Regions from separate parts of the Hydrogenophaga crocea genome, predicted to be linked through region 2. Evidence: predicted binding sites of a transcription regulator. Region 2 holds the regulator's gene; the other holds the start of a gene.
The links. The regulator HrcA, encoded in region 2, represses chaperone genes, less so after heat shock. The targets are predictions, from matches to a motif close to TTAGCACTCNNNNNNNNNGAGTGCTAA.

Region 1 (7,655 bases), 1.9 Mb from region 2:
CGCCCGAAGAAATGGTGGGCTCGCACCTGAGCTACGTGGTGCGCCCCGAGGTGCTGCACGAGATCCTGCCGCGCGTGGCCGCGGCACTCAGCGGCCAGCCTCAGAGCTTCGAGGCCGAACGCCAGGACGCTTCCGGCCAGCGGCACTACTACGAGATCCACTACCTGCCCGACCAGCAGGGCCACGAGATCAAGGGCATCTTCATCGAGCTGCACGACATCAGCGAGCGCCGCCGCACCGAAGAACTGGTGCTCAACGCCAACCGCGACCTCGAAGAGCGCGTGCGCGAGCGCACCACCGAGCTGTTCGAGAGCGAGCAGCGCTACCGCCTGATGGTGGACGCGCTGCAGGACTACTGCGTCTACTTCATCGACGAGCAAGGCCGCATCACCGAGTGGACCGAGAGCGCCCAGCGCCTGCACGGCCACAGCAAGGCCCAGGTCACAGGCAAGCCCTTCGGTTCGCTCATGAGCGCCGACAACGCGGGCGAGGACGAGATCGACACCCAGCAGGTGCTGCGCCTGGCGAAGTCGCACGGCCAGTGGGAAACCCGCGGCTGGCGCCTGCGCGAGGACGGCACGCGCTTCTGGGCGCACAGCGTGGTGACCGCGCTGCGCAACCAGCAGGGCGAACTGCGCGGCCTGTCGTGCATCACGCGCGACATGACCGCCGCCAAGAACCTCGAGGACGTGATGAACGACCTCAACCGCGAGCTCGAGAAACGCGTGGCCGACCGCACGCGCCAGCTCGTGGCCGCCAACAAGGACCTCGACGTCTTCTCGCACATGGTCTCGCACGACCTGCGCGCGCCGCTGCGCCACATCGCCAGCTTCACCTCGCTGCTGCAGGAGCAGATCGGCGAGTCCGACGACCCGATGGTGCAGCAGTGCCTGCAATCGATCGGCAAGTCGAGCAAACGCATGGGCGTGATGATCGAAGGCCTGCTCGAATACGCGCGCCTGGGTCGCGTGGCGATCGAGTCGCAGCCGGTGCCGCTGAGCCCGCTGCTGCACGGCGTGATCGCCCACCTGCGGCAGGAGAACACACAGCGCCAGATCGACTGGGTGATCGACACCGACCTGCCCATGGTGCGCGGCGACGCGATGCTGCTGGCCCAGGCCTGGGGCAACCTGCTCGACAACGCCGTGAAATACACGCGCAAGCACCCGAACGCGCGCATCGAGGTCGGCTGCAAGGTCAACCCCGTCGGCGGCCACATGTTCTACATCAGCGACAACGGCGTCGGCTTCGACCTGGAGAAGGCGCACAACCTGTTCGTGATGTTCCAGCGCCAGCACCACTCGATGGACTTCGAGGGCAACGGCACCGGTCTCGCGCAGACGCAGCGCATCATCGAACGCCACGGTGGCCGCATCTGGTGCGAAACCGCCCCCGGCCGCGGCTGCACCTTCTACTTCACGCTGCCCTTCGAAGGCACGGGCCCGGCCACCGAGTTCACGCCCTCGGCCCTGGCCGCCCTGAGCGCCTGAGAACCGCCGACGACCCCAGACAGGGCCCGGGACCTCCCGGGCTCTTTTTTTGGGCGTGCCAGCCGATCGCCGTTGCCGCGCTCTTGAAATCGACACACGTCGGCCCCATGATTAGCACTCGCCGGCGCCGAGTGCTAACATTCGCGCCCGTGTCCCGGCCCCCGGGTCGGAACCCCCTTTTTCCCTCCACCAACATTCTTCCCATTCAGGAGATGCAATGAAACTTCGTCCCCTCGCCGATCGCGTGATCGTCAAGCGCGTCGACAGCGAAACCAAGACCGCCTCCGGCATCGTCATTCCCGACGCCGCCGCCGAGAAGCCCGACCAGGGCGAGGTCGTGGCCGTGGGTCCGGGCCGGACCAACGACAAGGGCGAAACCAAGGCGCTGACCGTGAAGGTCGGTGACCGTGTCCTGTTCGGCAAGTACAGCGGCCAGACCGTCAAGGTCGACGGCGACGAGCTGCTCGTCATGAAGGAAGACGACCTGTTCGCGGTCGTCGAGAAGTAAGCCCTCCCCCTTTATCGCTATTCAGGAGTCTGAAAAATGGCAGCTAAAGACGTAGTTTTCGGCGGCGAAGCCCGCGCCCGCATGGTCGAGGGTGTGAACATCCTGGCCAACGCCGTGAAAGTCACCCTGGGCCCCAAGGGCCGCAACGTGGTGCTCGAGCGCTCCTTCGGCGCCCCCACCGTGACCAAGGACGGTGTGTCCGTGGCCAAGGAAATCGAGCTCAAGGACAAGCTGCAGAACATGGGCGCCCAGCTCGTGAAGGAAGTGGCCTCCAAGACCTCCGACAACGCCGGTGACGGCACCACCACCGCCACCGTGCTGGCCCAGGCCATCGTGCGCGAAGGCAGCAAGTACGTGGCCGCCGGCCTGAACCCCATGGACCTCAAGCGCGGCATCGACAAGGCCGTCGCCGCCCTGGTGGAAGAGCTGAAGAAGTCGTCCAAGGCGACCACCACCAGCAAGGAAATCGCCCAGGTGGGTTCGATCTCCGCCAACTCCGACGAGTCGATCGGCAAGATCATCGCCGACGCGATGGACAAGGTCGGCAAGGAAGGCGTGATCACCGTGGAAGACGGCAAGTCGCTCGACAACGAACTCGATGTCGTGGAAGGCATGCAGTTCGACCGCGGCTACCTGTCGCCCTACTTCATCAACAACCCCGAAAAGCAGGCCGCCCTGCTGGACAACCCCTTCGTGCTGCTGTTCGACAAGAAGATCAGCAACATCCGTGACCTGCTGCCCACGCTGGAGCAAGTCGCCAAGGCCGGCCGTCCGCTGCTGATCATCGCCGAGGAAGTCGAAGGCGAAGCCCTCGCGACCCTGGTGGTCAACACCATCCGCGGCATCCTGAAGGTCGTGGCCGTCAAGGCGCCTGGCTTCGGCGACCGCCGCAAGGCCATGCTCGAAGACATCGCCATCCTCACCGGCGGCAAGGTCATCGCTGAAGAAGTGGGCCTGACGCTCGAGAAGGTGACGCTGGCCGACCTGGGCCAGGCCAAGCGCGTGGAAGTGGGCAAGGAAAACACCACCATCATCGACGGCGCCGGCGCCGCGGCCGACATCGAGGCCCGCGTCAAGCAGATCCGCATCCAGATCGAAGAAGCCACCAGCGACTACGACCGCGAGAAGCTGCAAGAGCGCGTGGCCAAGCTGGCCGGCGGTGTGGCCGTGATCAAGGTCGGTGCGGCCACCGAAGTCGAGATGAAAGAGAAGAAGGCCCGCGTGGAAGACGCGCTGCACGCCACGCGTGCCGCCGTTGAAGAAGGCGTGGTGGCCGGTGGTGGCGTGGCCCTGCTGCGCGCCAAGCAGGCCGTGGGCGACAAGCTCAAGGGCGACAACCCCGACCAGGACGCCGGCATCAAGCTGGTGCTCAAGGCCATCGAAGCGCCGCTGCGCGAGATCGTGGCCAACGCCGGTGGCGAGCCGTCCGTGGTGGTCAACGCCGTGCTGAACGGCAAGGGCAACTACGGCTTCAACGCCGCCAACGACACCTACGGCGACATGATCGAGATGGGCATCCTGGACCCGACCAAGGTGACCCGCACCGCGCTGCAGAACGCCGCCTCGGTGTCTTCGCTGCTGCTGACGACCGAAGCCATGGTCGCCGAAGCGCCGAAGGACGACGCTCCCGCCCCCGCCGGCGGCATGGGCGACATGGGTGGCATGGGCGGCATGGGCATGTAAGCCCCGCCCGGCTTCCCGGCCAACAAAAAACCCCGCGAGCGATCGCGGGGTTTTTTTATGGGCCCTCCCGCTCGGGGGCGGCGGGCTCAGACCATCAGCGCTTCGAGCTTGATCGCGTCGGCCACGAAGGCGCGGATGCCCTCGGCGAGCTTTTCGGTGGCCATGGCGTCTTCGTTGAGCGCGAAGCGAAAGCCCGCCTCGTCGTAGGCCACCGCGGGCAGGTCGAGCGCGCGGGCCGCGTCGGCGTCGAGCGCGCGCGTGAGCGGCGCCTCGCTTGCGGCCAGTTGCGCGAGCAGCTCGGGGCTGATGGTGAGCAGGTCGCAACCCGCGAGCGCAACGATCTGGCCCACGTTGCGAAAGCTCGCGCCCATCACCTCGGTGCGGATGCCGTGGCGCTTGTAGTGCTCGAAGATGCGGCGCACCGAGCGCACGCCGGGGTCGTTCGCGCCCGCGTTGGCGGCTTCGTCCCACTGGGCGCCGGCCTGCTTCTTGTACCAGTCGTAGATGCGGCCCACGAAGGGCGAGATGAGCTGCACGCCCGCCTGGCCGCAGGCCACCGCCTGCGCGAAGGAGAACAGCAGCGTGAGGTTGGTGTGGATGCCTTCGCGCTCGAGCTGCTCGGCCGCGCGGATGCCTTCCCAGGTGGCCGCGACCTTGATCAGCACACGGCCGCTGTCCACGCCCTCGGCGCGGTAGAGCGCGATGAGTTCGCGCGCGCGTGCCAGCGTGGCCGCGGTGTCGAAGCTCAGGCGGGCATCGACCTCGGTCGACACCCGGCCCGGGATCAGGCTCAGGATCTCGCAGCCGAAGCGCACCAGCAGGCGGTTCATCAGCGCCACCTTGTCGGCGCTGCCGTGGCGCGCAATGGCCTGGGCCAGCAGCGGCGCGTATTCGGGCTTCTGCACCGCCTTGAGGATCAGCGAGGGGTTGGTGGTGGCGTCCTGCGGGGCATAGGCCGCCAGTTGCTTGAAGTCGCCGGTGTCGGCGACCACGGTGGTGAACTGTTTGAGCGCGTCGAGCTGGTTCATGAGCGCATTATCGCGACCCGCCGGTAATAAAATTTCAGACCATTCGTCCACCGGGTTCCACGCCATGCTCGACCGCATCAAGGCCTCCCTGCCCTCGCTCGCCCCGGCCGAACAGCGCGTGGGCCGGCTGGTGCTGCAAGACCCGCGCAGCTTCGCAAGCCTGCCCGTGAGCGAGCTGGCCGAGCGTGCGCACGTGAGCAAGCCCACGGTGGTGCGCTTCTGCCGCAGCATGGGCTACGACGGGTTGTCGGATTTCAAGCTCAAGCTCGCGGGCACGGTGAGCGAGGGCGTGCCCTTCATTCACCGCAGCGTGGACGCCGACGACAAGACCGGCGACGTGCTGGTGAAGGTGGTCGACAACACGGTGGCGGCCTTCCTCAAGTACCGCAACGACGCGTCGAGCCACGCGATCGAGCGCGCGGTGGACGCGCTCATGGCCTCGTGGAAGGCGCGCGGCCGCATCGAGTTCTACGGCGCGGGCAACTCGGGCATCGTGGCGCACGACGCCCAGCACAAGTTCTTCCGGCTGGGCATCAACGCCGTGGCCTACAGCGACGGCCACATGCAGGTGATGGGCGCGTCGCTGCTGAGCGCGGGCGACTGCCTGGTGATCGTGTCGAACTCGGGCCGCACGCGCGACCTGATGGACGCGGCCGACATCGCGCGCAAGCACGGCGCCACGGTGATCACCATCACCACCAGCGGCTCGCCGATGGCGCAGGTGGGCCACATCCACCTCGCGGCCGACCACCCCGAGGGCTACGACCGCTACAGCCCCATGACCTCGCGGCTGCTGCACCTGATGGTGATCGACATCCTCGCCACCTGCCTGGCGCTGCGCATCGGCAGCACGCGGCTGCAGCCGCTGCTGCGCGAGATGAAGAACAACCTGCGCAGCAAACGCTACGCCTAGCGACTCAGATCCGGCCTTCTTCGACGGCGTGGCACGCGATGCGGATGCCGCCCAGGGTCTGCAGCGCGGGGCGCTCGTTGCGGCAGCGCTCGTTGGCGTGCGGGCAGCGCGGGTTGAACGCACAGCCACTGGGCGGGTTCAGCGGGTTGGGCACCTCGCCCTGCACCGGTGTGCGCGCGCGGCCCGTGTCGTGCATCTTGGGGATCGCGTCGAGCAGCATGCGCGTGTAGGGGTGGCGCGGCTGCTCGAACAGCGTGTGCTTGGGGGCGAGTTCCACCAGGCGGCCCAGGTACATCACGCCCACCTGGTCGCTCACGTGGCGCACCACGGCCAGGTTGTGGCTGATGAACAGGTAGGTCAGGCCGCGCTCGCGCTGCAGGTCCTTCATGATGTTGAGCACCTGCGCCTGCACCGACACGTCGAGTGCGCTGGTGGGCTCGTCGCAGACCAGGAAGTCGGGCTGCGTGGCCAGGGCGCGCGCGATCGAGATGCGCTGGCGCTGGCCGCCGCTGAACTGGTGCGGGTACTTCACGCGGTCGAGCGGGCTCAGGCCCACCGACTGCAGCAGGCCGTCCACGCGCTCGCGCAGCTTCACCGGGTCGGACTCGATCTGGTGCTCGCGCAGCGGCTCGGCAATGATGTCTTCGACCCGCCAGCGCGGGTTCAGGCTCGCGTACGGGTCCTGGAAGATCATCTGGATGCGCCGGCGCAGCACGCGGCCTTCGGGCGTCTTGAACGCGGCGTGCGCGTCCTGGCGGTCGAACTCGAAGCCGCCGCGCGTGGGCTCGTACAGGCCCACGAGCAGCCGCGCCACGGTGCTCTTGCCGCAGCCCGACTCGCCCACCAGCGCCAGCGTCTGGCCGCGCGGGATGTCGAAGCTCACGCCGTCGACGGCGCGCAGCAGCTGGCGCGGCTTGCGCTCGATCACGCGGTTGAGCCAGGGCGGCGAGACGTCGAAGGTCTTGGCCAGGTCGGTGGCGCGCACCAGCGGGGTGTCGTCGTTCACGGTGGCGTTCACGGTGGCGTTCATGCAGCGGCTCCGCTCGAGAGCCAGCAGGCGGCGCGCGTGGCGCCCGCGTCCATGAGCTCGGGCCGCTCGGCGTGGCAGCGATCGAACACGCGCTCGCAGCGCGGGTTGTAGGCGCAGCCCTTGGGGATGGCGTTCAGGCGCGGCATGGCGCCGTCGATCTGGTGCAGCCGCTCGCGGTCTTCGGTCATGTCGGGGATGCAGGCCATCAGGCCGCGGGTGTAGGGGTGGGCCGGGTGGTTGATCACCTCGTGCACCGGGCCGATCTCGGCGATGCGGCCCGCGTACATCACGGCCACGCGGTCACAGGTCTCGGCGATCACGCCCATGTCGTGCGTGATCAGCATGACGGCCGCGCCGCGCTGTTTGCAGATGGTCTTGAGCAGCGTGATGATCTGCGCCTGGATGGACACGTCGAGCGCGGTGGTGGGCTCGTCGGCCACGATCAACTGCGGCTCGGCCGCGAGCGCCAGCGCGATCACCACGCGCTGGCGCATGCCGCCGGAGAACTGGTGCGGGAAGTGGTCGATGCGCTGCTCGGCCGCGGGGATGCCGGTGTCCTTGAGCAGCTGGATGGCGCGCTCGCGCGCCTCGGCCTGGCTCACCGGCAGGTGCGTGGTGATGGTCTCGATGAGCTGGCGGCCCACCGAGTACAGCGGGTTCAGCGAGGTCAGCGGGTCCTGGAAGATGGCGCCGATCTTGCGCCCGCGGATGCGGCGCATCTGCTCGTGCGGCAGGTGGTCGATGCGCTGGCCTTCGAGCAGCACCTGGCCCGAGGCGATGCGCCCCGGCGGCTCGAGCAGGCCGATGATGGAGGCGCCCGTGAGCGACTTGCCAGCGCCCGATTCGCCGACCACGCCCAGGATCTCGCCGGGCGCGATGTCGAAGGAGATGTCGTCGAGCGCGCGCAGCGTGCCGCGGCGCGTGGGGAACTCGACGACGAGGTTCTTGACTTGCAGAAGACTCATGTTCAACGGAGCCGGGGGTTCAGGGCGTCGCGCAGCCA
Region 2 (7,655 bases):
GCGTGCACCGCGGCCTGGGTGGCGTCGATCAGGCTTTGCGCGTTCGCCAGCCGGCCGTGCCGCGTGTTGAGCTCGTCCCATTCGCCGGGCTGCGGCGCGAGCTTGTCGAGCTCGCCGATCTGCCAGGCCAGGCGTTCGCTTTCCTGGCGCAGCGTGGACTGGCGCTCGCGCGCGCGCTCGAGCGCACCCTGGGCCTCGCGCCAGCCGGCCCAGGCCTTGGCGAGCGGCGCGGTGTCGATGCCGGCAAAACCGTCGAGCAGGCCGCGCACCGCATCGGCGCGCGTGAGGCCTTGCCAGGCGTGCTGGCCGTGGATATCCACCAGCGCGTCCCCGGCCTGGCGCAACTGGGTCAGCGTGGCCGCGCTGCCGTTGATCCAGGCGCGGCTGCGGCCCTCGGCGTCGACCACGCGGCGCAGCAGCAGGGTGTCGTCGTCGGCGAAGCCCTGCTCGTCGAGCCAGGGGCGCAGCGCGGCGGGGCGGTCGAACTCGGCCGCGATCTCGCAGCGCGCCGCGCCTTCGCGCACCACGCCGGCCTCGGCGCGCGCGCCGAGCGCGAGCTGCAGCGCGTCGATCAGGATGGACTTGCCCGCACCAGTCTCACCCGTGAGCACGCCGAAGCCGGCGGCCAGTTCGAGGTCGAGCGAGGGCACGATGACGAAGTCGCGCAGGGCGATGCGGCGAAGGCTCATGGCAAGGGCGGTGAATGAACAACGCGATTGTCACCGGGCGCTCAGGCCCCTTCGTTCCAGTGCAGTTTTCGCCGCAGCGTGTCGAAGTAGTTCCAGCCCACCGGGTGCAGCAGGCGCAGCGAATGCTCGGAGCGGCGCACCACGACGCGGTCGCCGTGCAGCAGGCTGGCGAACGACTGCATGTCGAAGCTCGCGCTGGCGTCGCGGCCGGCCACGATCTCCATCGCGATCTCGCTGTGCGAGGGCAGCACCACCGGCCGGTTGGACAGCGTGTGCGGCGCGATCGGCACCATCACCCAGCCGCCGATGTCGGGGTGCATGAGCGGGCCGCCGGCCGACAGGGCATAGGCGGTGGAGCCCGTGGGCGACGCGATGATCAGGCCGTCGGCGCGCTGGTTGGCCACGAAGTGGCCGTCGATTTCCACGCGCAGTTCAATCATGCTGGCGACCGCGCCGCGGTTGACCACCACGTCGTTGAGCGCCGTGGCCTCGAACACGCAGCGGCCGTCGCGCCACACGCTGGCGGCCATCAGGCTGCGCGCCTCTTCCTGGTATTCGCCGCGCAGGATGGGGCGCAGCACCTCGCGGTAGCTGTCGAAGGGGATGTCGGTGATGAAACCCAGGCGGCCCTGGTTGATGCCCACCAGCGGCACGCCGTGGCGCGCCATCTGGCGGCCGATGCCCAGCAAGGTGCCGTCGCCGCCCACCACCAGCGCGAGCTGCGTGTGGCAGTCGATGCCGGCCACGTCGATCGTGGGGTGGTCGGTGATGCCGGTGTTGAGCGCGGTCTGCAGCTCCAGCGAGACATCGCAGCCCTCGGCCATGAGGAACTGCGCGATCTCCTCGACCGCGTTGCGTGCGCCGGGCGCCTGGTACTTGCCCACGATCACCACCTGCTCGAAGCGCAGCGGGCGAAGGGCCTTGGGCGCAAGGGCGCGCGGCAGGTGGGGGGCATTCATGCGCAAATTACAACATAGGCCCATGGCAATATGCCCTGTGCATTCCCCTGCCATGAACGCGGCGGGAGAGGCCTTCCGTAGAATCTTCGGCATGCTGGACGATCGCTCGAAGCTGCTGCTCAAGGCGCTGGTGGAACGCTACATCGCCGACGGCCAACCCGTGGGCTCGCGCACGCTGGCCAAGGCCGCGGGGCTCGAGCTCTCGCCCGCCACCGTGCGCAACGTGATGAGCGACCTCGAGGAGCTCGGCCTCATCGCCAGCCCGCACACCTCGGCCGGGCGCATTCCCACCGCGCGCGGCTACCGGCTGTTCGTGGACACCATGCTCACCGTGCGGCGCGACGAGATTCCCACCGTCTCGGCCATTGCCGCGCCGGGCATCGAGTCGCCCCAGCGCGTGATCAGCCAGGCCGCGCACCTGCTGTCGAGCCTGTCGCAGTTCGTGGGTGTGGTGATGGCGCCGCGGCGCGCCTCGGTGTTCCGCCACATCGAATTCCTGAGCCTGTCCGAGCGGCGTGTGCTGGTCATCATCGTCTCGCCCGAGGGCGAGGTGCAGAACCGCATCATCCAGACGCAGGCCAACTTCAGCCAGTCGCAACTGGTAGAGGCCTCGAACTTCCTCAACTCGCACTACGCGGGCCTGACCATCGAGGCCGTGCGCGAGCGCCTCAAGACCGAACTCGAAGCGCTGCGCGGTGAGATCGCCGACCTCATGAAGCAGGCCGTGGACATCGGGGCCCAACCCGCCGAGCAGGACGAGGTGGTGGTGGCCGGCGAGCGCAACCTGCTGTCGGTGAGCGAGTTCAGCAGCGACCTGGGCAACCTGCGCCGCCTGTTCGACCTCTTCGAGCAGAAGACCCAACTCGTGCGCCTGCTCGACGTGTCCACCCAGGCCGACGGCGTGCGCATCTACATCGGCGGCGAAAGCCAGGTCGTGCCCTTCGAAGACCTGTCCATCGTGACCGCGCCCTACGAGGTCGACGGCCAGGTGGTGGGCACCCTGGGCGTGATCGGCCCGCAGCGCATGCCCTACGACCGCATGATCCAGATCGTGGACGTGACGGCCAAGCTCGTGAGCAACGCACTGAGCCACACCAAGTGAGCCGTTGCGCGTGGGCGCGCACCTACAATGCGCGCCTCCCGGGCCGTTAGCTCAGTTGGTCAGAGCAGAGGACTCATAATCCTTTGGTCGTTGGTTCAAGCCCAACACGGCCTACCAAAAAGGGGTGCAGCAAAAGAAACGCGAAAAAATGCTGCTATACTTCAAGGCTTCGCGGCTGTAGCTCAGCTGGATAGAGTACTTGGCTACGAACCAAGGGGTCGTGGGTTCGATTCCTGCCAGCCGCGCCACCATAGAAGCCCTGCAGCCACAAGCTGCAGGGCTTTTTCTTTGCCCCCTCGCTTCACCTGTTGGGTTCATCCGTGAGCAAGGCCTTCACCCGCGAATCCGAGCACGACGACGATGACGCCGATGGCGCGGCCGCCATCGCCACGCCCGGTGGCAAGAACTACGTCACGCGCCAGGGCTACGAACGCCTGCGCCGCGAACTGCTCACGCTGATGGACGAGGAGCGGCCCAAGGTGGTCGAGGCCGTGCACTGGGCCGCCAAGAACGGCGACCGCTCGGAAAACGGCGACTACCTCTACGGCAAGAAGCGCCTGCGCGAGATCGACCGGCGCATCCGCTTCCTCACCAAGCGGCTGGAGATCGCCGAGGTGGTCGATCCGTCGCTGCACCACGGCAACGACCAGGTCTTCTTCGGCGCCACCGTGACCTATGCCGACGAGGCCGGCCGCGAGACCACCGTGACCATCATGGGCACCGACGAGGCCGACAACACCCAGGGCCAGGTGAGCTGGGTCTCGCCGGTGGCGCGCGCGCTGCTCAAGGCGCGCGTGGGCGACGTGGTGAAGCTTGCGGTGCCCGGCGGCCTGCAGGAGCTCGAGGTGCTCGAGGTGCGCTACCCCGCGCCCGGCGCCTGATCGCTCAGGGCTTGGGGGTGGCCTTGTAGCGCTGCGCCTTGATCACCGAGGGCGTGCGCTTGAGGCTGCGCAGCACGTCGGCCAGGTGCTGGCGGTCGCGCACCGCCACCGAGAAGCGGATGTCGGTGGCCGTTTGCGCGGGGTCTTCGCCCATGTCCACGTGCGTGATGTCGGCCTCGGCCGTGGCGATCGCAGAGGCCACGCGCGCGAGCACACCCTTGCCGTTGGTGACGGTCACCACCACCGTGGTGTCGAACGAGCGCACGGGCTCGTCGGCCCATTCCACCTCGATGAAGCGCTCGGCATCGCGCCCGCGCAGCCGCCGGGCCGTGGGGCAGTCTTCGGCGTGCACCACCAGGCCTTCGCCGCGGCCCAGGTAGCCCACGATGCGATCGCCCGGAATGGGGCGGCAACAGGGCGCGTACTGCACCGACATGCCTTCACTGCCGTCGAGCGTGACCACGCCTTGCGAAAGGGTTTCTTCGCGGCCGGTGTCGTAGCGCTCGCGGCTGATCAGCACTGCGTCGGGCTTGAGGCCGGTCTCGGCCAGCAGCACCGCGAGCTTCTTGCCCACCATGCTCGCGATGCGCCGGCCCATGCCGATGTCGGACAGCAGCTCCGCGCGGTTCTTGCTGCCGGTGAAGCGCAGCAGCTTGTCCCACACCGCGGCGTGTTCGCCGTCTTCGGCCGGCAGTTGCGCGATGCCTTCGGAGCGCAGCGCCTGGCCCAGCATGCGTTCGCCGAGCTCGAGCGATTTCTCCTGCGCGATCGCCTTGAGGTGGTGGCGGATCTTGGAGCGCGCGCGGCCGGTCTTCACGAACGAGAGCCAGGCCGGATTGGGTTCCGCCTTGTCGTCGGTGATCACCTCGACCACGTCGCCGTTGGAGAGCTCGGCGCGCAGCGGGCGCTGCTCGCCGTTGATGCGGCCGCCCACGGCGTGGTGGCCCACGTCGCTGTGGATGGCATAGGCGAAGTCGACCAGCGTGGCGCCGCGCGGCAGCGCGAGGATCTTGCTCTTGGGCGTGAACACGTAGACCGCGTCGGGGAAGAGGTCGATCTTGATGTGGTCCCAGAACTCGCTCGCGTCGTGCGTTTCCTGCTGGATGTCGAGCAACGACTGCAGCCACTGCGTGCCCAGGCGCTGCGAGGTGTCGCTGCCCGGTTCGTTGGCCTTGTAGAGCCAGTGCGCGGCCACGCCCGATTCGGCCACCACGTCCATGCTGTGGGTGCGCAGCTGGAACTCGATGTTGGTGCCGAACGGCCCCACCAGCGTGGTGTGCAGCGACTGGTAGCCGTTGAGCTTGGGGATGGCGACGTAGTCGCGGAACTTGCCGGGCAGGGGCTTGTAGAGCTGGTGCAGCAGGCCCAGGCCGGTGTAGCAGTCGGTGAGCTCGGGCACGACGATGCGAAAGCCGTAGATGTCGGTCACCTGCGCGAACGACAGGTGCTTGCTGTCCATCTTGCGGTAGACGGAGTAGAGCGTCTTCTCGCGGCCCAGGATGCGCACCGGCATGCCGTGCGCGGCGAAAGCGTCTTCGAGCTCGCGCTGCACGCGCGCGATCAGGTCTTTGCGGCGGCTGCGGGCGCGCTCCAGCGCCTTGGCCAGCACCTCGTAGCGCCAGGGGTGCAGAAAGCGGAACGAGAGGTCCTGCAGCTCGCGGTAGGTGAAGTTCAGGCCCAGGCGGTGGGCGATGGGCGCGTAGATCTCGAGCGTTTCGGTGCTGATGCGCTGCCACTTGCTGCGCGGCATGTCGCCCATGGTGCGCATGTTGTGGGTGCGGTCGGCGAGCTTGATCAGGATGACCCGCACGTCCTTGGCCATGGCCAGCAGCATCTTGCGGAAGGACTCGGCCTGGTTCTGCTCGCGCGACGAGAACTCGAGCCGCTCGAGCTTGGTGAGTCCGTCCACCAGCTCGGCCACCGGTGCGCCGAAGCGCTCCACGAGCTCTTGCTTGGTCACGCCGCAGTCTTCGATCGCGTCGTGCATCAGCGCGGCCATCAGGGCCTGGGCGTCGAGCTTCCATTCGGCGCACTGCGCCGCGACCGCGATCGGGTGGGTGATGTAGGGGTCGCCGTTCTTGCGCAGCTGGCCCAGGTGGGCCTCGTCGGCGAAGCGGTAGGCCTGGCGGATGCTCTCGATGTCGTGTGCGCCGAGGTAGTCGAGCTTGCCCAGCAAGGCGGCGAAGCTGGCCGCCGCGGCGCTCGCCGCCGCGCTGGCGGCGTCGTGGGGCGGGGAGGCTAGGGTGCCGTCGGCAGGAGACATCATCCTGTAACTGTAGCGCGCCACCGCGATGGGCCCGGAGACCCAAACAAAAAGGCACCGCGTCGCGGTGCCTTTCAGCGGGAGCGCGGGTCGCTCAGACCGGCACTTTCTTGAGCATTTCGAGGCCGACCTTGCCTTCGGCGATCTCGCGCAGGGCGGTCACGCCCGGCTTGTTCTTGCTCTCGATCTTGGGCGAGTGGCCCTGGCTCAGCATGCGGGCGCGGTAGGTCGCGGCCAGCACGAGCTGGAAACGGTTGGGGATCTTTTCCAGACAGTCTTCAACGGTGATGCGTGCCATGGCGGGGCTCCGGAAATTCAGGTGATGTTGAGGGCCCGGAAGGTGTCGCTGCGGGCGTTGCGCTGGGCCGCGTATTTGAGGCGCTGCGCGTGAACGATGGCTTTGAGGTCGAACAAGGCCCGTTCGAAAAGCTCGTTGATTATAACGAAGTCGAATTCCTTGGCATGGGCCATCTCGTTGGCGGCGTTCTGCAGCCGCACCTCGATCACGTCGGCGCTGTCTTCGGCGCGGCGCTCCAGGCGCGAGCGCAGCTCTTCCCAGCTCGGCGGCAGGATGAAGACCAGCACCGCATTCGGGAAGATGCGCTTGACCTGGATCGCGCCCTGGTAGTCGATCTCCAGGATCACGTCGGCGCCCTGCTTGATGCGCTGCTCGAGCGCCTGCTTGGAGGTGCCGTAGCGGTTGCCGTGCACCTGCGCCCATTCCACGAAGCCGCCCTGCAGCACCATCTGGTCGAAGGTGTCCTGGCTCACGAAGTAGTACTCGCGGCCGTGCACCTCCTGGCCGCGCGGGGCACGGGTGGTGTGCGAGACCGAGGGCTGCACGCGCGAGTCGAGCTCCATCAGGGCCTTCACGAGGCTGGACTTGCCGGCGCCGCTGGGCGCGGCGACGACGAACAGGTTGCCGGGGTATTCCATCGGGGATTCACTCAAGGTTCTGCACCTGCTCGCGCATCTGTTCGATGAGCACTTTCATGTCGACCGAAATGCGCGTGAGCTCCAGGCTCGAGGACTTCGAGCCCAGGGTGTTGGCTTCGCGGTGCAGTTCCTGGATCAGGAAATCGAGCCGCTTGCCGATGTCGCCGCCGCGCTGGATCAGGCGGTCGATCTCGTCGAGGTGCGAGGCGAGCCGGGTGAGCTCTTCGGCCACGTCGATGCGGATCGCGAAGGCCGTGGCCTCGGCCAGGGCCCGGTCGCGCGCGACCTCGCTGTTGGCCACGGCCCCGCTGGCGTCGGCGCCCAGGGCCTCGTTCCAGCGGTCGAGGAAGCGCTGGCGCTGCTGCGCCACGAGCTGGGGGATCAGGGGTTCGGCGGCCCGGGCGAGCGTGCGCAGCTGGGCCGTGCGGTCGTGCAGCATGCCCGCCAGGCGCGCGCCTTCGCGGGCCCGGGCCTCGATCAGCTGGGCGATGGCGCTCGCCGCGACGGCGGCCACGCGGTCTTGCGCGTCGGCCGGCAGTGCCGTGCCGCGCGCGCTCAGGCCGATCACCTCGGCCACCGAGAGCGGGGCGGCCTGGGGCAGCCAGGCGCGGATCGCGTCCTGGGCGCTCACCAGGCGCTGCAGTTCGGCGCTCGACGGCGCGCGGTGGCCCGCGTCGCCCCGCTGCTCGAACCAGGCGCGCAGTTCGACCTTGCCGCGCTTGAGCGCCTGCGTGAGCTGTTCGCGCAGCACGGGCTCGGCGCCGCGAAGCTCTTCGGGCAGCTTGAAGGTGAGGTCGAGGAAGCGGCTGTTGACCGAGCGGATTT

Region 1: the regulator HrcA is predicted to act here: its motif matches at 1,602-1,628, upstream of groES (co-chaperone GroES).

The regions. Positions count from the first base shown of each region.
Region 1 is NZ_CP049989.1:4,339,775-4,347,429, reverse strand. It holds gene G9Q37_RS20695 (PAS domain-containing sensor histidine kinase) at 1-1,490, shown strand, start outside; gene groES (co-chaperone GroES) at 1,708-1,998, shown strand; gene groL (chaperonin GroEL) at 2,035-3,681, shown strand; gene tal (transaldolase) at 3,768-4,709, opposite strand; gene G9Q37_RS20675 (MurR/RpiR family transcriptional regulator) at 4,774-5,622, shown strand; gene G9Q37_RS20670 (ABC transporter ATP-binding protein) at 5,627-6,652, opposite strand; gene G9Q37_RS20665 (ABC transporter ATP-binding protein) at 6,649-7,617, opposite strand; gene G9Q37_RS20660 (ABC transporter permease) at 7,620-7,655, opposite strand, start outside.
Region 2 is NZ_CP049989.1:2,393,343-2,400,997, reverse strand. It holds gene recN (DNA repair protein RecN) at 1-689, opposite strand, end outside; gene G9Q37_RS11340 (NAD kinase) at 731-1,648, opposite strand; gene hrcA (heat-inducible transcriptional repressor HrcA) at 1,740-2,750, shown strand; tRNA gene G9Q37_RS11330 (tRNA-Ile) at 2,791-2,867, shown strand; tRNA gene G9Q37_RS11325 (tRNA-Arg) at 2,922-2,998, shown strand; gene greB (transcription elongation factor GreB) at 3,071-3,631, shown strand; gene G9Q37_RS11315 (RelA/SpoT family protein) at 3,636-5,897, opposite strand; gene rpoZ (DNA-directed RNA polymerase subunit omega) at 5,989-6,192, opposite strand; gene gmk (guanylate kinase) at 6,210-6,830, opposite strand; gene G9Q37_RS11300 (YicC/YloC family endoribonuclease) at 6,838-7,655, opposite strand, start outside.